DNA from 4 places in the Citrobacter sp. LST-B2 genome. Region 2 is predicted to be linked to each of the others. Evidence: predicted binding sites of a transcription regulator. Region 2 holds the regulator's gene; each other region holds the start of a gene.
The links. Region 2 encodes PurR, which represses purine synthesis genes. Its sites were predicted from a motif close to CANGCAAACGTTTGCNTG; they were not measured.
Positions count from the first base shown of each region.

Region 1: the regulator PurR is predicted to act here: its motif matches at 3,739-3,756, upstream of ACQ0PY_RS06005 (nucleoside-specific channel-forming protein Tsx).
Region 3: the regulator PurR is predicted to act here: its motif matches at 2,245-2,262, upstream of purM (phosphoribosylformylglycinamidine cyclo-ligase).
Region 4: the regulator PurR is predicted to act here: its motif matches at 3,056-3,073, upstream of purL (phosphoribosylformylglycinamidine synthase).

Region 1 covers NZ_CP192598.1:1,269,788-1,275,703, forward strand. Annotated here, with positions in the region: gene secD (protein translocase subunit SecD) at 1-463, shown strand, start outside; gene secF (protein translocase subunit SecF) at 474-1,445, shown strand; gene ACQ0PY_RS05995 (VOC family protein) at 1,599-1,964, shown strand; gene ACQ0PY_RS06000 (helix-turn-helix transcriptional regulator) at 1,980-2,672, shown strand; gene ACQ0PY_RS06005 (nucleoside-specific channel-forming protein Tsx) at 2,717-3,601, opposite strand; gene ACQ0PY_RS06010 (SadB/YajI family lipoprotein) at 3,900-4,439, opposite strand; gene nrdR (transcriptional regulator NrdR) at 4,592-5,041, shown strand; gene ribD (bifunctional diaminohydroxyphosphoribosylaminopyrimidine deaminase/5-amino-6-(5-phosphoribosylamino)uracil reductase RibD) at 5,045-5,916, shown strand, end outside.
Region 2 covers NZ_CP192598.1:2,313,448-2,319,363, reverse strand. Annotated here, with positions in the region: gene ACQ0PY_RS11130 (MFS transporter) at 1-838, opposite strand, end outside; gene cydH (cytochrome bd-I oxidase subunit CydH) at 1,006-1,095, opposite strand; gene purR (HTH-type transcriptional repressor PurR) at 1,389-2,414, shown strand; gene punR (DNA-binding transcriptional activator PunR) at 2,411-3,343, opposite strand; gene punC (purine nucleoside transporter PunC) at 3,455-4,660, shown strand; gene cfa (cyclopropane fatty acyl phospholipid synthase) at 4,952-5,916, shown strand, end outside.
Region 3 covers NZ_CP192598.1:3,533,787-3,539,702, reverse strand. Annotated here, with positions in the region: gene ppk1 (polyphosphate kinase 1) at 1-321, opposite strand, end outside; gene purN (phosphoribosylglycinamide formyltransferase) at 510-1,151, opposite strand; gene purM (phosphoribosylformylglycinamidine cyclo-ligase) at 1,148-2,185, opposite strand; gene ACQ0PY_RS17120 (6-phospho-beta-glucosidase) at 2,448-3,878, shown strand; gene upp (uracil phosphoribosyltransferase) at 4,061-4,687, shown strand; gene uraA (uracil permease) at 4,783-5,916, shown strand, end outside.
Region 4 covers NZ_CP192598.1:3,614,036-3,619,951, forward strand. Annotated here, with positions in the region: gene purL (phosphoribosylformylglycinamidine synthase) at 1-2,976, opposite strand, end outside; gene mltF (membrane-bound lytic murein transglycosylase MltF) at 3,238-4,788, shown strand; gene tadA (tRNA adenosine(34) deaminase TadA) at 4,804-5,322, opposite strand; gene yfhb (phosphatidylglycerophosphatase C) at 5,366-5,916, opposite strand, start outside.

The sequences.
Region 1 (5,916 bases), 1.0 Mb from region 2:
GGTGTCCATCCTGTTCATGATTCTGTTCTACAAGAAGTTTGGTCTGATTGCGACCAGCGCGTTGATTGCTAACCTGGTACTGATTGTTGGCATTATGTCGCTGCTGCCGGGGGCAACGCTGAGTATGCCGGGGATTGCGGGGATCGTCTTAACCCTTGCCGTCGCCGTCGATGCGAACGTCCTGATCAACGAACGTATCAAAGAAGAGTTGAGTAACGGACGTTCGGTGCAGCAGGCGATCAACGAAGGGTATGCGGGCGCCTTCAGTTCCATCTTTGATGCGAACATTACGACGCTGATTAAGGTCATTATCCTGTACGCTGTCGGCACCGGGGCAATTAAAGGGTTCGCGATTACTACCGGTATCGGTGTGGCGACGTCGATGTTTACCGCGATCGTCGGTACGCGTGCCATCGTAAACCTGTTGTATGGCGGCAAGCGCGTCAAAAAGCTGTCAATCTGAGGAGTGCGAAGTGGCACAGGAATATACTGTTGAACAATTGAACCACGGCCGTAAAGTCTGGGACTTTATGCGCTGGGACTACTGGGCTTTCGGCATCTCAGGCCTGTTGCTGGTATTGGCCATCATCGTGATGGGCGTGCGCGGCTTTAACTGGGGTCTCGATTTCACCGGTGGTACGGTGATTGAAATCACGCTGGAAAAACCGGCTGAGATGGACGTGATGCGCGACGCGCTGGAAAAAGCGGGCTTTGTTGATCCGCTTTTACAGAACTTCGGCAGCAGTCACGACATCATGGTCCGTATGCCGCCGACCGAAGGGGCCAACGGCGGCCAGGTGCTGGGCAGCAAAGTGTTGAGTGTGATTAATGAATCCACCAACCAGAACGCAGCGGTGAAGCGTATTGAATTCGTCGGACCGAGCGTAGGTGCCGATCTGGCGCAAACCGGTGCGATGGCGCTGCTGGCAGCGCTGATCTCCATCCTGGTTTACGTTGGTATCCGTTTCGAATGGCGACTGGCGGCGGGCGTGGTTATCGCGCTGGCGCACGACGTCATCATTACGCTGGGGATCCTGTCGTTATTCCATATCGAGATCGACCTGACTATCGTGGCATCGCTGATGTCCGTTATCGGTTACTCGCTTAACGACAGTATCGTGGTCTCTGACCGTATTCGTGAAAACTTCCGCAAAATTCGTCGCGGGACGCCTTACGAAATCTTTAACGTGTCACTGACCCAGACGCTGCACCGTACGTTGATTACCTCCGGTACGACGTTAATGGTTATCCTGATGCTGTTCCTGTTTGGTGGTCCGGTGCTGGAAGGCTTCTCGCTGACTATGCTTATCGGGGTGTCCATCGGTACGGCATCGTCCATTTACGTGGCATCGGCGCTGGCGCTGAAACTTGGTATGAAGCGCGAGCATATGCTGCAACAGAAAGTCGAGAAAGAAGGGGCGGATCAGCCGTCAATTCTGCCGTAACCCGATTTTCAGTTCATGCTCAGAAATCCCGGTCATTCGATCGGGATTTTTCTTTTCTTCCTTTCTCTTGTCCTGCAATCACTCCTGACACTATGCTGTCAGGAGCCCTGTTTTATCCTCTTCCTGAACTTACCCACACAGGCAGGAGGAACGATGAAAAGCATTATTAACTGGTTTGAAATTCCCGTAACGGATATGGAACGCGCGATTGCGTTTTATGAGCCGGTCATGGGGCTGTCGCTGCGTCGTGAAAAAATGGATTTTGCCGATCTGGCGGTTTTCCCGTATGACGATCCGGCCACCGGTGGTGCGTTGGCGAAGTTTGATGGCATCGCGCCTTCATTACAGGGCGCCATTATTTATCTGCATACGGACGATCTCGTCGCCACGCTGGATCGCGTCGCCAGTGCCGGTGGCAACTGCGTTTTTGGTCCGCTCGATCTCGGTAAAGAGATTGGTACCATCGCGCTGTTTACTGACAGCGAAGGCAATCGTGTGGGGTTACATCAACCGGCTTAATCACAGAGAGCAACTATGACCCGTCGCGCTGACCGTTTATTTCAGATAGTCCAGATCCTGCGTGGCAGGCGGCTGACAACGGCAGCGCTGCTGGCGGAACGGCTTGAGGTGTCAGAGCGGACGATCTATCGTGATATCCGTGACCTTTCGCTCTCCGGCGTGCCGGTCGAAGGGGAGGCGGGAAGCGGCTATCGGCTGATGGCGGGGTTTGATCTCCCGCCGCTGATGCTAACGCACCGGGAATCGGAAGCGCTGATTGCCGCCATTCGTCTGCTGCACACCTGGGGCGGTGATCTGCTCTCCAGAGAACTGGAGTCGGCGCAGGAAAAGGTGCTGGCGATATTACCGGAAGAAAGCCGACGTAAAGCCGAGCAGGCACGTATTTTCGCGCCGGATTTTGGCAGGCAACAGCATTCACGTAGCGCGTTCGATATGATCCACCGGGCGGTGAGCACGCAACAGGTGCTGGCGTTACATTATCGTGATGAGGCGGGGCAGCTCACCTGGCGGGACGTGCAGCCGTTAGGGATTTTTTTCCAGGGAGAGTTCTGGCTGCTGGTAGCCTGGTGCGAACGGCGCGAGGACTATCGCTGTTTTCGTGTCGATCGCTGTTTAAGCATCACGCCGCTCGACAGGCGATTTAGCGAGTGCGCCGATCGATCGCTGAGTGATTTTTTACGTAAGATCCGCGACGAAACGCACGCATAAAAAAAGCCAGCGCTCTGGCTGGCTTTTGCAGGAAAGTAACGTTATCAGAAGTTGTAGCCGACAACCAGATAGCCACCCCAGCCGGTAGATTTCACGTTGAAGTTACCTTTACCGAAGTTCAGCTCTGCGTCGTCGTTCCACTGACCCCCGTTGTGCCAGTAACGCGCTACGACCGAATAGTGCCAGTGGTCGTAGTTCAGCGCCAGAATATGGCTGGAGGCGATGGAGTCGTTGGTACGCGCTTTGTTGCCGTTCAGATCGGAGAAGTCGTTGTTGCCCAGATCGGAACCCCAGTCAAAGTTGGTGAAACCGATATAGCTCAGGTTACCGCCCCACAGTTCGGTAATCGGAACAAAGTATTTCACTTTGAAACGGTAGCCGTCCCACTCGTTTTCGTTAGCGGCGCCATAGTTCTGCCACTGATATTTCGCATATACGTTCAGAGACAAACTCATCGGCAGGCCAGTATCAATATCGGTGCCCAGACCCATGTACCAGGTGCTCTGACGGCCATCTTTGTTACGACCCATGTCGTAGATGTAGTTATTGGCGAAGTACCACTCTTTAAACGGACCGAAGCTCAGGTCAGTGCCGGTCAGTTTGTCGATGGAGAAACGCGGTTCGATTTCCATAAACAGCGGAGAACCGTGGTTCCAGATCCCTTTCGCGTCGGTGTTACCACCGAAGAAAACCGGCGCATCCATGTAGCCATAGAAGTCAAACCAGTCTTTCTTCGCGAAAGCTTCATATTCCAGGTAGGTATCGTTACGGAGCTGCGGTCCGAAACGAGTGTGATAGCTACCGACGACGTTGACGCTCTGGTGCCACCAGTCTGAAAGATACTGCGGTTTGTCATTTTCCGCAGCGTTAACGGTGAATGTCGAGGAGAGCGCGAGCACGGCACCGGCTGCAAGTAATGTTTTTTTCATATTGTATGCCACTGTTTGAAATCCCTGACGGGAGTGAAAAAGGCGCAAATAGCGTTTCTGAATAATTCATGTTTCTGGGAGCCTATTATAGAAATCATTGCTCACAAAAATATGTCTTGTTTCACAGTTCTATCATTTACGTAATCGATTGCGTTCACGTTTGCGTATTTTAGCGCGGCGATTGTACTGACTTTCATGCTGATTGCCAACGTTGACAAAAACTGACGTGGATGTCAGCGGAGTCACAAAAAGAGACGGAGGGATGTTGCGGAACGCACAAAACGTTCCGCAAGGAGGTTTATTGCGTAACAGGCTGGATGTCGTGGATACGCACAAATCCTAACTGGTCGGGGGTGAGGTTATTCAGTTGCAGCGGGATGTCCACATCGCTCGGTGCCAGCACGCTGGCCGGGGCATTGATCAACTGATTCTGCACATTCACTTCCTGATAATTGTCAGTAGTTCCCTGAATTTGCCCATATTCAACGGTGCCGCTAAAGGCCGGCAGCGGATCGTTGGATTCCCCCTGAATGCGCAGCGTCACCCGGGTGCCAGCGGCATTCGGCGCAATGTTGATAAGCGACATGCGCAGTGTGCCTATCTGACTGTTCAGCCGTGCGGGCGTATTGGAGCCCGGTAGCAGGTAAACACCACGGGTGGATTTAACGTTCAGACTGTTTTGCTGAGTAATCTTCACGGTTTCCTGATTAAGCTGATTCATCTCTTTATTCAGCGTTGAAACGCTTTGATGCATCTGGCGCACTTCGCTTTGTTGCGCGCAGGCGCTCAGACTAAAGAGACTTCCCACCAGGAGAATTCTTAGGTAACGTCTTGTCATCTCTCTTATTTCCTGAATAGTCGCGATACCATAATGGTAGTTCGTAATATGATCAAAGACATCGATCCATTGTCTCAAAAGCGTTGCGCCTTTGTTGTCACGTCAGTTCAGGTTAAAATAGATTTCTGTTAACCACCTGGTCAGGACGCCGTATGCATTGCCCATTCTGTTTCGCCGTAGACACTAAGGTAATTGACTCTCGTCTTGTGGGCGAGGGCTCTTCTGTACGCCGCCGTCGGCAGTGTCTGGTTTGTAATGAACGTTTCACTACCTTTGAAGTGGCAGAACTGGTAATGCCACGCGTTGTGAAAAGCAACGACGTGCGCGAACCGTTTAATGAAGAAAAGCTGCGCAGTGGAATGCAACGCGCGCTGGAAAAGCGTCCGGTGAGTTCCGACGACGTCGAAATGGCGTTGAATCATATTAAGTCGCAACTGCGCGCCACCGGCGAACGTGAAGTCCCCAGTAAGATGATTGGCAATCTGGTGATGGAACAATTGAAAAAACTCGATAAAGTCGCCTATATCCGCTTTGCCTCGGTTTACCGCAGCTTCGAAGATATTAAAGAATTTGGCGAAGAGATCGCTCGCCTACAGGATTAAGCCATGCAGGATGAGTTATACATGGCGCGAGCGCTGAAGTTGGCGCAGCGCGGGCGGTTTACCACCCATCCCAACCCTAACGTCGGCTGCGTGATCGTCAATAACGGCGAGATTGTCGGTGAAGGTTATCACCATCGTGCGGGCGAACCGCATGCGGAAGTGCATGCCTTGCGCATGGCGGGCGAAAAGGCCAAAGGGGCCACTGCGTACGTCACGCTTGAGCCCTGTAGTCATCATGGCCGCACGCCGCCGTGCTGCGACGCGCTGATCGCCGCGGGCGTTTCTCGCGTGGTGGCGGCGATGCAGGACCCGAATCCACAAGTGGCGGGACGCGGATTATACCGTTTGCAGCAGGCGGGCATTGACGTCAGCCACGGGCTGATGATGAGTGAAGTCGAAGCGTTAAATAAAGGTTTTCTCAAACGGATGCGCACCGGGTTTCCGTATGTGCAACTGAAACTCGGCGCTTCGCTGGACGGCCGTACAGCGATGGCCAGCGGCGAAAGTCAGTGGATTACCTCTCCCGAGGCGCGACGTGATGTTCAGCGTCTACGCGCGCAAAGCCATGCCATTTTAACCAGCAGCGCGACGGTGCTGGCGGACGATCCGCAGCTCACCGTGCGCTGGTCAGAACTCGGCGAGGCGACACAAGCTCTTTATCCGCAGGATGCCGTGCGTCAGCCGGTGCGAATTGTGATAGACAGTCAGAACCGCGTAGCGCCGGAGCACCGCCTGGTACAGCAGCCAGGAGAAACCTGGATTGCGCGCACCAAAGAAGACGCACGCGTCTGGCCCGACTCGGTTCGCACGATTTTGGTGCCGGAGCATAACGGGCATCTGGATCTGGTGGTGCTGATGATGTTGCTCGGCAAACA
Region 2 (5,916 bases):
TAATTACCATCAGCAGCAGCAAAAAGCCCTTCAGCGTGCCGTTAACCGAGCGATCGGCCAGTTTCCCTCCGAGGTAGTTGCCAATGGAGAAGCCCACACCGATCAGAACCAGCATCCCGGTCACAAAGGCCGGTGTCGCATGGGTGATGCTTTGCAGAACAGGCGAAATATAGGTATAGAGCGTGAACATGGCGCCCGCTCCCAGTACGGTAGTCAGTAGCGCGGAGAGCACCTGAGGACGCATCAGCACCGCCAGCTCTTTTTTCACTTCCGGGCGCGCCCCGGCACCGCCTTTTGGCAATGATAAGAAGAGACTCAACATCGAGATAACCCCCAGCCCCGCTGTCGCCATAAACGACATTCGCCAGCCGATGGTTTCACCCAGCCAGGTCGCCGCCGGCACACCGCCGATATTGGCGATGGTCAGCCCCATAAACATGGTCGCAACGGCGCTCGCCTGTTTGTGCTTCGGCACCACGCTTGCCGCCACCACCGAGCCCAGGCCGAAGAATGCGCCGTGGTTAAGGCTGGTTAAAATACGTGACAACATCAGCGTGGTGTAATCCGGTGAAATCGCCGAGAGCACGTTACCGAGCGTAAAGATAGCCATCAGAAAAATGAGCGCATTACGGCGTCCGCGATGTGACAGCAACAGCGTCATCAACGGCGCGCCGACCATCACGCCGACCGCATAGGCACTAATCAGCATACCTGCCGCGGGAATAGACACATCAACGCCACGCGCGATGACGGGCAGCAGACCCATTGGCGAGAATTCGGTGGTACCGATGCCAAACGCACCAATGGCCAGCGCCAGTAACGGATAATTGATTTTCATGCAGTGATGACTCCGGCTCTTCGCGACAGGGCGCGATGCTTAACAAAGAGTCAAAAGCATGACATCAATCACAAAAAAAGAGAAGTTAACAAAAATACAAAAGACTTTTGCAGATTCAATAACAATATGGCGGGAGGTTCGAGGGAGCAGGAACTCCCCCGAGGGGATCAGTGCAGTGCCGCCGTCAGGCCGCCCGCAACGATTAAAGCCAGGACAATAAACGTGGTCACTAATGAAAATTTCAGATCGGTGCTCATCAACTTTTCTCCTTTTTATACCCACACAAAAAGTGATATAGCGCATTTTTACACACTTGAGTGTAAAAATCTCCCACGATTTAGAGTGATATGTGCTTTTAATACTTCCCCTTTTCGTAAAGATCAGACAAAATTCGACGCTTACTTGATTAGCGTACCGGCCATTGACCCCTTCCTGACGTTCCGTGTCGTTTCCCGGCGTGCCGCAGCCCAGACGTTGGGCACAGGATGAGTAAAGGCAAACGTTTACTTGGCGTAATTTAATGTTCAGGTTGGGTCTGGAGTGAGATTTAATGGCAACAATTAAAGATGTAGCGAAGCGCGCAAACGTTTCCACTACAACCGTGTCACACGTAATTAACAAAACGCGTTTCGTCGCTGAAGAAACACGCAATGCAGTGTGGGCGGCAATCAAAGAATTGCACTATTCCCCCAGCGCGGTTGCCCGTAGCCTGAAAGTTAACCATACCAAATCTATCGGTTTGCTGGCGACGAGCAGCGAAGCCCCCTATTTTGCTGAAATTATTGAAGCGGTTGAGAAGAACTGCTTCCAGAAGGGCTATACCCTGATCCTCGGCAACGTCTGGAACAACCTGGAAAAGCAGCGTGCCTATCTGTCGATGATGGCGCAAAAACGCGTTGATGGCCTGTTGGTAATGTGTTCCGAATACCCCGATCCCCTGCTCTCGATGCTGGAAGAATATCGTCATATCCCAATGGTGGTGATGGACTGGGGCGAAGCCAAAGCCGACTTCACTGATACGGTGATTGATAACGCCTTCGAGGGCGGCTACATGGCAGGCCGTTACCTCGTCGAGCGTGGACATCGCGAAATTGGCGTGATCCCAGGACTGATGGAGCGTAACACCGGCGCAGGCCGTTTGGCCGGATTTATGAAAGCGATGGATGAAGCGCTGATTAAAGTGCCTGAAAACTGGATTGTTCAAGGCGACTTCGAGCCGGAATCCGGCTACCGCGCCATGCAGCAAATTCTGTCGCAGGCGCATCGCCCAACGGCGGTCTTCTGTGGCGGCGATGTCATGGCGATGGGCGCCCTTTGCGCCGCTGATGAGATGGGTCTGCGCGTCCCGCAGGACGTGTCGCTGATAGGCTACGACAACGTGCGCAACGCCCGCTTCTTTACACCAGCGTTGACCACCATCCACCAGCCGAAAGATTCACTGGGTGAGACGGCCTTTAATATGTTACTGGACCGTATCGTCAATAAACGCGAAGAGTCGCAGTCTATTGAAGTCCACCCGCGCCTGGTGGAGCGCCGCTCCGTGGCGGATGGCCCGTTCCGCGACTACCGTCGTTAAGCCTCTTCTGCGGGAGTCTCATCGGGCTCCCGCAGCCACTCTTTGTTCAGCGTTTCACTGTCTCCCAGATAATCCAGCAGCCAGATCAGCGCAGGTGACATATCATTCTGCTGCCAGGTCAGGCAACAGGCCGCATCCGGGAAAGGATTATCCAGATTTAACGCGACCCACTGCCCCTTGTTGAGATACGACTTGGCGAAATGTGTCGGGACCATGCCGACACAGAGTCCGGCGCTGATACAGGTCGCGGAAGAATCCCAGTCCGGCACCACCACCCGCTTCTGATTGTCCAGCAGCCAGGTCACGCGTTTCGGCAGCGTGCGGGAGGTATCTTCCAGCACCAGCGACGGCCAGTTGCGCAACGTGTCATCGCTTAACGGCCCGCTCATGGCGGCCAGCGGATGCGTACTGGCAACGACACAACACCAGCTCAGCTTACCCATATCGCGGAAAGTGTATCGTCCGCCAACCGGGATCGCCTGGGTTGCCCCGATGGCGAGTTCGACCCGACCATCTGACAGCGCGTCCCAGACGCCATTAAACACCTCCTGGAAGACCAGTAGTTCCACGTCATCAAAGTGGCGGTAGAAATCGACAATCAATTGCCGCGTGCGTTCCGGGCGCACGATATTGTCCACCGCAATGGGGAGTTGCCCACGCCAGCCGTTAGCGATCTGCTGACACTGTTGACGCGTGATCTGCATTTTTTTGATGACAGAGCGGCCTTCTTTCAAAAACCAGGCGCCCGCCGGGGTTAACACCACATCACGATGGCGACGTTCAAAAAGCGGGACGGCCAGCCACTCTTCCAGTTGGCGAACCGTATAGCTGACCGCTGAAGGCACCCGGTGCAACTCCTGGGCCGCGGAACTGAAGCTCCCGTTGCGTGCCACGGCATCGACCACTTCCAGCGCATATTCTGACCACATAATCTGCCTACAAAATTTTTGAATGCAATAAACAAATATTACCGTTTCACAAGCCCAAATTCACTCCCTACACTCTGCGCCAGTGTGATTAATCAAAATTAGAGAACAACTATGCAACCAGGAAAAGGGTTTTTAGTCTGGCTGGCAGGGCTCAGCGTGTTGGGTTTTCTGGCAACCGACATGTATTTGCCCGCTTTTGCCGCCATTCAATCTGACCTGCAAACACCGGCCTCTGCCGTAAGCGCCAGCCTGAGTCTGTTTTTAGCAGGCTTTGCCGTCGCCCAACTGCTGTGGGGACCCCTCTCTGACCGTTATGGCCGTAAACCGATCCTGTTGCTGGGTCTGTCTGTCTTCGCCCTCGGTAGCCTGGGTATGCTGTGGGTGGAGAGCGCAACGGGCCTGTTAGTACTGCGTTTTATTCAGGCCGTGGGAGTCTGCGCGGCGACCGTCATCTGGCAGGCGCTGGTTACCGATTACTATCCTTCGCATAAAATTAACCGCATTTTCGCGACCATCATGCCGCTGGTCGGGCTGTCTCCTGCACTGGCGCCGTTATTAGGCAGTTGGATTCTGACCCATCTTTCCTGGCAGGCGATCTTTGCCACGCTGTTTTTCATCACGCTGCTGCTGATGCTGCCCGCCCTGTTTTTAAAGCCCACCACCCGGGCTCGCGATGACAGCAAGGACAAACTGACGTTCACCACCCTGCTGCGTGCGAAAGCGTACCGCGGCAACGTCCTGATTTACGCCGCCTGTTCTGCCAGCTTCTTTGCGTGGTTGACCGGTTCCCCGTTTATTTTGAGTGAAATGGGCTACAGCCCGGCGGTGATTGGGCTGAGCTACGTACCGCAGACCATTGCTTTTCTGATTGGCGGCTATGGCTGTCGCGCCGCGTTGCAAAAATGGCAGGGACAACAGCTCCTGCCCTGGCTGCTGGTTATCTATGCGCTGAGCGTGGTGGCAACCTGGGCGGCAAGTTTTATCCATCACATCACGCTTGCAGAGATCCTGATCCCCTTCTGCATAATGGCGATTGCCAACGGGGCTATTTACCCGATTGTGGTTGCCCAGGCGCTGCGTCCATTCCCGCAGGCGACGGGTCGTGCCGCAGCCCTGCAAAATACCCTGCAGTTGGGTCTGTGCTTCCTGGCAAGCCTGGTCGTTTCCTGGCTTATCAGCACACCGCTGTTGACCACGACCAGCGTGATGTTGTCTACGGTGGTACTGGCTGGACTGGGCTATAAGATGCAACTGCATCCTTCTAACGACAGTGCGCAGCATGATAATTGCGGGATTGCCCACAGCGAATCCCATTGATATCACTCATAATCACCGTTAATTAGTCGGCTAACAATTTTTGGTTGTATCATCGTTTTTTGAGGCCTATACTAAATTTCGGTTGTTAAAATTACGATAATTATTATGTGTTAACGGGAACCGGAGCGTTCCCGGTTCCCCATGGATGGCCTTTTCGGCAAGGGGTCCTCCCTTCCTCTGTTCTACGTCGGATAATAGACTCGCGGAATGTTTCCGTGAGATTTCTCACTAAGCCCAAAAAGCGTCTACGCTGTTTTAAGGTTCTGATCACCGACCAGTGATGGAGAAACTATGAGTTCATCGTGTATAGAAGAAGTCAGCGTACCGGATGACGACTGGTACCGTATCACTAACGAATTATTAAGCCGCGCGGGCATTGCCATCAACGGCTCTTCACCAGCAGATATACGCGTTAAAAACCCCGATTTTTTCAAACGCGTTTTACAAGAGGGGTCGCTCGGTCTGGGTGAGAGTTACATGGATGGCTGGTGGGAATGCGATCGGCTGGACCAGTTTTTTAGCAAAGTTCTGCGAGCAGGACTGGAAAACCAACTTCCCCATCATTTCAAAGATACCCTCCGCATCGCGGCCGCTCGCCTGTTCAATCTGCAAAGTAAAAAACGAGCGTGGATCGTCGGTAAAGAACATTACGATCTCGGCAACGATCTGTTCAGCCGTATGCTCGACCCTTTTATGCAGTATTCCTGCGCGTACTGGAAAGACGCGGATACTCTGGAGGCGGCGCAGCAGGCCAAACTGCGGTTAATCTGCGAGAAATTGCAACTGCAACCCGGTATGCGTGTGCTGGATATTGGCTGCGGCTGGGGGGGTTTATCGCACTATATGGCGACGCATTACGGCGTCAGTGTGGTTGGCGTGACGATTTCAGCCGAGCAACAGAAAATGGCTCAGGCCCGCTGTGCCGGGCTGGATGTGTCGATTCTGTTGCAGGATTATCGTGATTTGCACGATCAGTTTGACCGCATTGTCTCGGTAGGCATGTTTGAGCACGTCGGCCCTAAAAATTACGCGACCTATTTTGACGTGGTTGATCGCAATCTGAAACCCGAAGGGCTGTTCTTATTACATACCATCGGTTCGAAGAAAACCGACAATAATGTCGACCCGTGGATCAACAAGTATATCTTCCCGAATGGTTGCCTCCCGTCAGTACGTCAGATAGCCAACGCCAGTGAATCGCACTTTGTGATGGAAGACTGGCATAACTTCGGCGCGGATTACGACAAGACGCTGAT
Region 3 (5,916 bases), 1.2 Mb from region 2:
GATCTGATTACGCGCCATCTCCAGCAGCAGTTCGTTATACAGGCCATCGAATTCCTGGTCGGCTTTCAGTACGCGGGACTGGATTTTGCCTAACAAGTGGCGAGAATGTGAATTTGAACCCTGTTCTTCGCTGATGATGATGCGGCGTTTGAGCTCTGCGAAGCGAACTTTGTAGAATTCATCCAGGTTATTGGAATAGATGCCTAAGAAACGCATCCGTTCAATTAGCGGGTTTGATTTATCCGCGGCTTCCTGAAGCACACGTTCGTTGAACGCTAACCAGCTGAGCTCTTTCTCGATATAAAGCTTTTCCTGACCCATTAATACTTATACTCCGTTTTATTCACGGGACACTGCCTGATTATTATGGCGAGCATTGCGCTCAGATGTCCAACTGTGCCAGAAAAATATGACAATAAACCGTCTGATCGCAAAGGGGAAGGGGGACTGGAGGTCTGAAGAGAAGCGCTGGCCGGATAAGGGATGACATCCGTTATCCGGCACCGTTTTTACTCGTCGGCAGCGTAGCCCTGTGGCGGCAGGCGAACACCGTCCAGCCAGGCGGCGTTATCGCGCATTTTCAGCCGTCCGTCCACAAACCAACTGACGACCAGCGGGTAAATGGCGTGTTCCTGAACCTGAACGCGGGCGGTGATTTCATCTTCGTCATCGCCCTCAAAAACCGGAACTTTGGACTGCAAAATGACCGGTCCGCCGTCGAGCTCGTCAGTGACAAAGTGGACCGAGGTGCCGTGTTCCTCATCGCCGTTTTCCAGCGCCTGACGGTGGGTGTGCAAACCGGGATATTTGGGCAACAGGGAAGGGTGAATATTCAGCAGTCGACCGTTGTAGTGCGCGACGAACGCCGGGCTCAGAATGCGCATAAAACCGGCCAGCACCACCACGTCAGGCGCATACGCGTCGATCTCAAGGATCAGCTCGCGGTCAAATGCTTCACGGCTGGAAAACTGATCCGCAGTCAGCGTATGGGCCGGGATTGCCGCTTTTCTGGCACGCTCAAGGCCGAACGCGTCGGCCTTGTTGCTGAATACTGCCCGCAGGGTGCCGTTGATTTTCTTCTCTTTGCAGGCATCAATAATCGCCTGCAAATTGCTTCCGTTACCGGAAATAAGCACCACAATATTCATTATTCAATAACCACGCGCTGCGCGGAATCGGAAGCCTTGATGACGCCGAGCTTCCAGGCTTTTTCACCTTTTGCCTTCAGCAGGGTAAGGGCGTTGTCTACTTCTGCCGCCGGAAGAGCAATGACCATGCCGACGCCGCAGTTAAAGGTACGATACATTTCATGCTGGCTGACGTTGCCGGCGCTTTGCAGCCAGTTAAAAACAGCTGGCCACTGCCAGGAGGATTCATCGATCACCGCCTGCGTGTTGTCCGGCAGTACGCGCGGAATGTTTTCCCAGAAGCCGCCGCCGGTCAGGTGCGCGATAGCGTGCACATCAACCTTTTCAATCAATTCCAGAATCGATTTCACGTAGATGCGGGTCGGCGCCAGCAGGTGGTCGGCCAACGGTTTGCCTTCCAGAACCGTCGTTTCTGGATCGCAGCCGCTGACTTCAACAATTTTACGTACCAGTGAGTAACCGTTGGAGTGCGGACCGCTGGAACCCAGTGCAATCAACACATCGCCATCGGCCACTTTGGAACCGTCAATGATTTCTGATTTTTCGACCACGCCGACGCAGAAACCCGCGACGTCATAATCTTCACCGTGATACATCCCCGGCATTTCAGCGGTTTCCCCGCCGACCAGCGCGCAGCCGGATTGCAGGCAGCCTTCGGCGATACCGTTAATCACGCTGGCTGCGGTATCCACATCCAGTTTGCCAGTGGCGTAGTAGTCGAGGAAAAACAGCGGCTCAGCACCCTGAACGACCAGGTCGTTGACGCACATCGCCACGAGATCAATGCCGATGGTATCGTGACGCTTCAGATCCATCGCCAGACGCAGTTTTGTCCCGACGCCATCAGTACCGGAAACCAGCACTGGTTCACGATATTTTTGCGGCAATGCGCACAGCGCACCGAAGCCACCCAAACCACCCATCACTTCCGGGCGGCGAGTTTTCTTCACTACGCCTTTGATTCGATCCACCAGAGCATTACCCGCGTCAATATCAACACCGGCATCTTTGTAGCTAAGAGAGGTTTTATCGGTCACTGCCTGGTTCCCCACGTTTTCTTACGGTAAAAGTAAAATTCGGCGCAATTCTAGCAGGGAAAGCAAACGTTTGCGAGCCTGTGTTGCATCCGTTTTTATCTGTCGAGATTTGCTGCATTTTCTCCGCGGCGCGGTGTTTTTATGACCTGAACCACGAAAATGAAACCGGGTTCAGTTTCACCCTTGAAAGCAGTGCCGGGATTGCTCAGTATCATACTGAAACCGGTTTCTGTTTTGTCATAGCAAATTAACGAGGGAAACTATGTCTGGATTTAACGCGAATTTCATGTGGGGCGGGGCGGTCGCCGCTCATCAGCTTGAGGGCGGCTGGCAGGAAGGCGGAAAAGGGATCAGCGTTGCTGACGTCATGACGGCGGGCGCTCATGGCGTGGCGCGAGAAATTACCGATGGCGTGCTGCCCGGCAAAAACTACCCTAACCACGAGGCGATCGATTTTTATCATCGCTACAAAGAAGACATTAAGCTTTTCGCGGAAATGGGCTTTAAATGTTTCCGGACGTCCATTGCCTGGACGCGCATTTTCCCACTTGGGGATGAAACGCAGCCAAACGAGGCGGGACTGCAATTTTACGACGATCTGTTTGATGAATGCCTGAAGTATGGCATTGAACCGGTGATTACCCTGTCGCATTTCGAGATGCCTTACCATCTGGTGACGGAGTATGGCGGCTGGCGCAACCGGAAGCTGATCGACTTTTTTGTCCGCTTTGCGAAGGTCGTCTTTACCCGCTATCAGGGCAAAGTGAAGTACTGGATGACCTTCAATGAGATCAACAACCAGGCCAATTACCATGAGGATTTTGCACCGTTCACGAACTCCGGCCTGAAGTATCAGCCAGGTGAAGATCGTGAACCGGTAATGTACCAGGCGGCGCACTATGAACTGGTGGCCAGTGCGCTGGCGGTGAAGGCGGCACGAGAAATTAACCCGGCATTGCAGATCGGCTGCATGATCGCCATGTGCCCCATCTACCCACTGACCTGTGCGCCAAACGACATGATGATGGCGATGAACGCCATGCACCGTCGCTACTGGTTTACCGATGTGCATGTGCGGGGGAAATATCCGCAGCATATTCTCAACTATTTTACGCGCCGCGAGTTTGACCTCGATATCACGGAAGAAGACCGTGTTGCTCTGTCCGAAGGCTGCGTCGACTACATCGGTTTTAGCTATTACATGTCGTTTGTCACCAAAGCGACAGACGATAACCCGCAACTCGATTATGACGAGAGCAAAAGTCTGGTCTCCAATCCCTACGTACAGAAATCGGACTGGGGCTGGCAGATTGATCCGGTGGGATTGCGCTATTCGCTGAACTGGTTCTGGGATCACTACCAGTTGCCGTTGTTTATCGTTGAGAACGGGTTTGGTGCGATTGATGTTCAGTTGCCTGACGGCACCGTGGATGACAGCTACCGTATCGAGTATATGGCGGCACATCTTCGTGAAATGAAAAAAGCGGTGGAAGAGGATGGCGTGGATCTCATGGGGTACACGCCGTGGGGATGTATCGATCTGGTTTCTGCGGGAACGGGAGAGATGAAAAAACGCTACGGGTTTATCTACGTTGATAAAAATAATGACGGCAGTGGGACGCTGGCGCGCAGTCGTAAGAAATCTTTCGCCTGGTATCAGCAGGTGATAAAAAGTAACGGTGAATCCCTCTGATTTCAGCCACTTGATACTTGGCCCCGCACAGAATGCGGGGCGTGTTTTATACTCATCACCCAAACGTATACTACTTTGCTTGATCCAGGTCATGCATACGTTATGTTGCGCCAGAGAGGAAAAGCGGTATAATCCGGCGATTTTTTTTGTGGTTGCCACTCGTCTGAGGAAAGGAGAAGAGTATGAAGATCGTGGAAGTCAAACACCCACTCGTCAAACACAAGCTGGGTCTGATGCGTGAGAACGATATCAGCACCAAACGCTTTCGTGAACTCGCCTCGGAAGTAGGCAGTCTGCTGACCTACGAAGCGACTGCGGGCCTGGAAACCGAAAAAGTAACCATTGAAGGCTGGAATGGTCCGGTCGAAGTGGATCAAATCAAAGGCAAAAAAATTACCGTTGTACCTATCCTGCGTGCCGGTCTGGGCATGATGGAAGGCGTGCTGGAAAACGTACCCAGCGCACGTATCAGCGTGGTCGGCATGTACCGCAACGAAGAAACGCTTGAGCCGGTCCCGTATTTCCAGAAGCTGGTGTCCAATATCGACGAGCGCATGGCGCTGATCGTCGACCCGATGCTGGCAACCGGGGGTTCTGTTATCGCCACTATCGATCTGCTGAAAAAAGCGGGCTGCAGCAGCATCAAAGTGCTGGTGCTGGTGGCGGCCCCGGAAGGGATCGCCGCGCTGGAAAAAGCGCATCCGGATGTGGAACTCTACACCGCGTCGATCGACCAGGGCCTGAACGAGCACGGATACATTATTCCGGGGCTGGGTGATGCCGGCGATAAGATTTTTGGTACGAAGTAAGTGAATAACTGATAAATAGCCGACTTTAAGAGTCGGCTTTTTTTTGAATAAAACAACTCAACGATTCATAACAAACACACTCAGAGGAAAACACTATGACGCGCCGTGCTATCGGGGTGAGTGAAAGACCGCCACTTTTACAGACAATCCCGCTTAGTTTGCAACACCTGTTCGCCATGTTTGGCGCAACCGTGCTGGTGCCAGTTCTGTTTCATATCAACCCGGCTACCGTTCTGTTGTTCAACGGGATCGGGACCTTGCTGTATCTCTTTATCTGTAAAGGAAAAATTCCTGCCTATTTAGGTTCAAGCTTCGCGTTTATCTCACCGGTTCTGCTGCTGTTGCCGTTGGGATACGAAGTGGCGCTGGGCGGCTTCATCATGTGTGGTGTGCTGTTCTGCCTGGTTTCTTTCATTGTCAAGAAAGCGGGAACCGGCTGGCTGGACGTGATGTTTCCTCCTGCGGCAATGGGCGCAATCGTTGCCGTCATCGGTCTTGAACTGGCAGGCGTGGCCGCTGGTATGGCTGGATTGCTGCCTGCGGAAGGACAATCTGCGGATTCGAAGACCATCATTATCTCGATGGTGACGCTGGCGGTGACCGTGTTTGGCTCGGTGCTGTTTCGTGGTTTCCTTGCGATTATCCCGATCCTGATTGGGGTACTGGCAGGTTATGCACTGTCATTTGCGATGGGCGTGGTTGATACCACACCGATTGCCGAGGCGCACTGGTTTGCGCTGCCGACCTTCTACACGCCGCGCTTTGAGTGGTTCGCCATTCTGACTATTCTGCCTGCGGCGCTGGTGGTGATTGCCGAACACGTCGGTCACCTCGTGGTCACAGCGAATATCGTCAAAAAAGATCTGGTTCGCGACCCGGGCCTGCATCGCTCGATGTTTGCCAACGGTTTGTCGACGGTGATTTCTGGCTTCTTTGGCTCCACGCCGAACACCACCTACGGTGAGAACATTGGTGTAATGGCAATCACCCGTGTTTACAGTACCTGGGTAATTGGCGGCGCGGCGATTTTCGCGATTCTGCTGTCCTGCGTCGGTAAACTGGCGGCGGCGATCCAGATCATTCCGCTACCGGTGATGGGTGGGGTGTCATTGCTGCTGTACGGGGTGATCGGGGCATCCGGTATTCGCGTGCTGATTGAATCGAAAGTGGATTACAACAAAGCGCAGAACCTGATCCTGACCTCTGTCATTCTGATCATTGGCGTCAGC
Region 4 (5,916 bases), 1.3 Mb from region 2:
CATTTGCCAGGTGGTTTCGGCCCACCAGATGCGAAGCGTCGTGCGACTTTCGCTGAAGACGGTCTGACCGTTGGCTTCGATAACAAAACGATCGCCCGTGACGGCCTGACCCAGGTAATGTACGCAATCGCCCAGACCGTGTTGCGCCAGCAGTGCTTCCACCGCCTCGCGATCCGCTGCGCGAACCTGAATCACCGCGCCAAGTTCTTCGTTGAACAACGCCGCCAGACGATCGTCGCCCAGTGCGGCGATATCCGCCTGCACCCCACAGTGACCGGTAAAGGCCATTTCCGCCAGCGTCACCAGCAGGCCGCCATCGGAACGGTCGTGATAAGCGAGCAGTTTACGTTGCGCCACCAGCGCCTGCATCGCGTCGTAGAAGCCCTTCAGTTGCGCGACGTCACGCACATCTGCCGGCGTATCGCCAAGCTGGCGGTATACCTGCGCCAGCGCCGTCGCACCCAGCGCGTTGTGGCCACGGCCCAGGTCGATCAGCAGCAGCGCGTTGTCTTCAGTAAAAAGCTGCGGGGTGATGGTATGACGCACATCTTCCACGCGAGCAAAAGCGGAAATCACCAGCGACAGCGGCGAGGTCATTTCGCGCTGTTCGTTGCCTTCCTGCCAGCGGGTTTTCATCGACATCGAGTCTTTACCCACCGGAATCGTCAGACCCAGCGCCGGACAGAGTTCTTCACCGACCGCTTTCACCGCTTCGTATAAACCGGCATCTTCGCCCGGGTGACCGGCTGCGGCCATCCAGTTAGCGGAAAGCTTAATGCGTTTGATATCGCCAATCTGCGTTGCCGCGATATTGGTCAATGCTTCCCCGACCGCCAGACGGGCAGAAGCGGAGAAGTCGAGCAGCGCCACTGGCGCACGTTCGCCGATCGACATTGCTTCACCGTAGTAGCTATCGAGGCTGGCGGTGGTCACCGCGCAGTTCGCCACCGGCACCTGCCACGGACCGACCATCTGATCGCGAGACACCATCCCGGTCACAGTACGGTCGCCAATGGTGACCAGGAAGGTTTTTTCCGCCACCGTCGGCAGATGCAGAACGCGTTTAACTGCATCCGCAATGGTGATGTCAGCACGATCCAGAGACTCACCTTTCGCCTTCAGCGTCTGAACGTCGCGGGTCATCTTCGGCGTTTTGCCGAGCAGTACGTCAAGCGGCAGATCGATAGGCTGGTTGTTGAAGTGACGATCGTTTAGCGACAGATGCTGTTCTTCGGTCGCCTCACCAATTACCGCATACGGCGCGCGCTCACGCTTACACAGCTCGTCGAACAGCGGCAGTTGGTCTGCCGCCACAGCCAGCACGTAACGTTCCTGGGACTCGTTACACCAGATCTCCAGCGGGCTCATACCCGGCTCATCGCTGAGGATGTCACGCAGTTCGAATTTACCGCCGCGTCCGCCGTCGCTAACCAGTTCAGGCATCGCGTTCGACAGACCGCCGGCGCCAACGTCGTGGATAAACAGGATCGGATTGGCGTCACCCAACTGCCAGCAGCGGTCGATCACTTCCTGGCAGCGGCGTTCCATCTCCGGGTTATCACGCTGTACCGAGGCAAAATCAAGATCCGCGTCAGACTGGCCGGAGGCCATCGAGGAAGCCGCGCCGCCGCCCAGGCCGATATTCATCGCCGGACCGCCGAGAACGATCAGCTTCGCCCCGACGACGATCTCGCCTTTCTGTACGTGATCGGCACGGATGTTACCGATCCCGCCCGCCAGCATGATCGGCTTGTGATAGCCGCGCAGCTCTTCGCCATTGTGGCTGTTCACTTTTTCTTCGTAAGTACGGAAATAGCCGTTCAGCGCAGGACGACCAAATTCATTGTTAAACGCCGCGCCGCCCAGCGGGCCTTCAGTCATGATATCCAGCGCGGTCACAATACGCTCTGGCTTGCCGAAGTCTTCTTCCCACGGCTGCTCAAAGCCCGGAATGCGCAGGTTAGAAACGGAGAAGCCCACCAGACCGGCTTTTGGCTTCGCGCCGCGTCCGGTTGCCCCTTCATCACGGATTTCACCGCCGGAACCAGTCGCCGCCCCCGGCCACGGAGAGATCGCCGTCGGGTGGTTATGGGTTTCCACCTTCATCAGGATGTGCGCCGGCTCCTGGTGGAAGTCATAGCGACCGGTCGCGTGGTCGGCAAAGTAACGCCCCACTTCAGACCCTTCCATCACCGCCGCGTTATCTTTATACGCGGAAAGCACGTGGTCCGGTGTGGTTTCAAAGGTGTTTTTGATCATCTTGAACAGCGACTTCGGCTGTTGCTTGCCATCGATGATCCAGTCGGCGTTGAAAATCTTGTGGCGGCAGTGCTCAGAGTTCGCCTGCGCAAACATGTAGAGTTCGATGTCGTTCGGGTTGCGCCCCAGTCGGGTAAACGCGTCCTGCAGGTAATCAATTTCGTCATCCGCCAGCGCCAGACCGAGACGCAGGTTAGCATCAATCAGCGCCTGACGGCCTTCACCCAGCAGGTCAACACTTGCAACAGGCGCCGGCTGATGGTGAGCAAACAGTTTTTCCGCATCGGTTAACGAAGAGAACACCGTCTCCATCATTCGATCGTGCAGTTCAGCGGCAACCCACTGCCACTGCTCAGCGCTTAGCGTGGAGGCCTCAACGTAATAAGCGACGCCGCGTTCCAGACGGTCAATTTGTTGCAGACCGCAGTTATGGGCGATATCTGTCGCTTTGGAAGACCAGGGGGAGATGGTGCCAGGGCGCGGCGTCACCAGCAGCAGTTTCCCTTCCGGGGTGTGGCTGCTCAGGCTGGGACCGTATTTCAGCAGACGGGCAAGCTGCGCGTGCTCATCCTCGTTCAACGGAGCGTTCAGGTCAGCGAAATGGACGTACTCGGCGTAAATATTGCTTACCTGGAGGTTGGCAGCCTGAAAACGTGCCAGCAGTTTGTTAATACGGAATGCGGACAGTGCAGGCGAACCACGCAGAATTTCCATCATAAGTCTCTCGTCTTCTAAGCTAAGCTTTCGGTGTGCCCAAGTGGGGAAACGGGCGTCATTATAAAGAATCTGAGCCGCCGACGAAACCGTTTGCGTCGAAATAAAATCCAACGCCGTTATTGTCATACGATGCTGCCAATGGCTGTAATTAGTTGCCAACTGGCGCAAGTTTAAGCAAAATGCCGCTCATTGATGAATACTCCTGGCCTTTCTATTCTTTTTCCCATCCTGAGGCAACGCACGGTTCAGAGAATTAACTAATTGAAAAAATTAAAGATTAATTATCTGTTCATCGGCATACTGACGCTGCTGCTGGCGGCGGCCCTCTGGCCCTCTATCCCCTGGTTCGGTAAAGCCGATAATCGTATCGCCGCGATCCAGTCGCGGGGAGAGTTGCGCGTGAGCACAATTGAGTCGCCGCTCACCTGGGCGAAACTCGACGGTAAGCCGTACGGGCTCGATTACGAGCTGGCGCAGCAGTTCGCCAGCTATCTGGGGGTAAAACTGAAGATTACCGTCCGCCAGAACATCAGCCAGCTGTTTGACGATCTGGATAATGGTGACGCCGACCTGCTGGCGGCCGGGCTGGTCTACAACAGTGAACGAGTGAAAAACTATCAGCCAGGGCCGACTTACTATTCGGTATCCCAGCAACTGGTCTACAAAGTGGGTCAGTATCGTCCCCGTACGTTGGGCAGCGTGACGGAAAGTCAACTCACTATCACGCCGGGACACGTGGTGGCAAACGATCTGCAAACGCTGAAACAGACAAAATACCCTGAGCTGAGCTGGCGGATCGATGAGAAAAAAGGCTCAACGGAACTGCTGGATGCGGTGATTGCCGGACAGCTGGATTACACCATTGCCGACTCTGTCGCCATCAGCCTCTACCAACGCGTTCATCCCGAACTTGCTGTTGCGCTGGATATCACCGACGAACAGCCGGTGACCTGGTTTAGTCAGCTGGATGATGACAACACGCTGTCTGCCGCCCTGCTCGATTTCTTCAACGGCATGAATGAGGACGGCTCCCTGGCGCGTCTCGAAGAAAAATATCTGGGGCACGGCGATGATTTTGACTATGTCGATACCCGCACCTTTCTGCGCGCGGTTGATGCCATGCTCCCCGACCTGAAACCGCTGTTTGAAAAACACGCCCAGGAGATTGGCTGGCAGCTGCTTGCGGCGATCTCCTGGCAGGAATCGCATTGGGATCCGCAGGCCACATCACCAACCGGCGTGCGCGGCATGATGATGCTCACCAAAAACACCGCACAAAGTCTCGGTCTGACCGACAGAACCGATCCTGAGCAGAGCATCAGCGGTGGAGCACGCTACTTACAGGACATGATGAGTAAAGTGCCGGACACCGTACCCGAGAACGAGCGTATCTGGTTTGCGCTGGCGGCCTATAACATGGGTTATGCGCATATGCTTGATGCGCGTGCGCTGACAGCCAAAACGAAGGGAAACCCGGACAGTTGGGCTGACGTCAAACAGCGTCTGCCGTTGCTCAGTCAAAAACAGTATTACAGCAAGCTGACCTACGGCTATGCTCGCGGACATGAGGCCTACGCCTACGTTGAAAACATCCGTAAATATCAGATAAGCCTGCAGGGCTATTTGCAGGAGAAAGAAAAGCAACTGGCTGAAGAGATGAAACTGGCACAAGAGTATCCGGTCGTCTCACCAACGGAATTTGGCAAACAGCGGCGACCACTCGCCGCCTTCCTGTCGCAATCGTCATCCAGTTATCTGACGCACTCGCCGTCGCTGCTGCGTTTACCGCAGAAGAAAGAGGACAAAGAGTAAACAGAACCGCAATGCCTACTGGCTTGCGGCTTTCTTCAACGCTTTGATCTCCTGACGGCGCATGCGGAAGAAATCGCTGAGCAGCGTCGCACACTCCTCACGCAATATTCCTTCAGTGACCTCAACGCGATGATTCATTCCCGGATGATGCAGAACATCCATCAGCGAACCGGCAGCGCCGGTTTTTGCATCGCGCGCGCCGAACACCACATGGCGGATACGGCTGTGCACCATCGCGCCAGCGCACATGACGCACGGCTCAAGGGTCACATACAGCGTCGCGTCAATCAGACGATAATTTTGCAGGACGAGGCCGCCCTGACGTAGCGCCATGATCTCTGCGTGCGCGGTGGGATCGTGATGGCCAATCGGGCGGTTCCAGCCTTCACCGATCACGCGATTGTTGTGCACCAATACGGCACCGACCGGGACTTCACGTTCATCCCAGGCGCGCTTCGCCAGCGTTAACGCATGACGCATCCAGTATTCGTGACTAAATTCAACATCTGACAAAGGGGTTACTCCGGTAATCATTGCGGGCGCATTATACAGGGTCGCGATACCCTTCGTCTTTCAACTATTCCAGTTGCTGGAGTTCTCCACGAGGCGTGACGCGCCAGCGGTGCTGGCAAAAATAGAGCAGCGGGTTGTCCTGATTGCTGTCGCTGTAGCCGCTGTAAAGGCGCAGTGGCGTGCCGATTTTACGCTCCAGCTGTGCGACTTTTTCATGCCCCAGACAGCGCAGGGTCAGCACCCAACCGCCGTACCCCCGCTTCATCTGGCTGGCGATCAAATTCACGCGCGGCAGCCACGGCGTATCAACATAAACCTGTTCCACCAGCGACTGCGGCGAACCGGTGATGAGCCAGATATCGGCATCGGAGCTGAGCAGATAGGTGGTCAGACGCTCTTGTACCTGAGGAAACGCCGTAACGTTCTGTCGGAACCATCGAACAAAATCGGCCTGCCTGGCCTGTAGACTGGCCTCGCTGTGGCCGAAGGTACATCCCCACAGCAGCAGACTCATCGGCCAGCGCGCAGCGCGTCCTTTAATCAGTAACGCACCGACAATCACGGGCAACAACGGCAGCACGAGCAGCGCATTCAGCGGCTGGCGACGCAACAGAT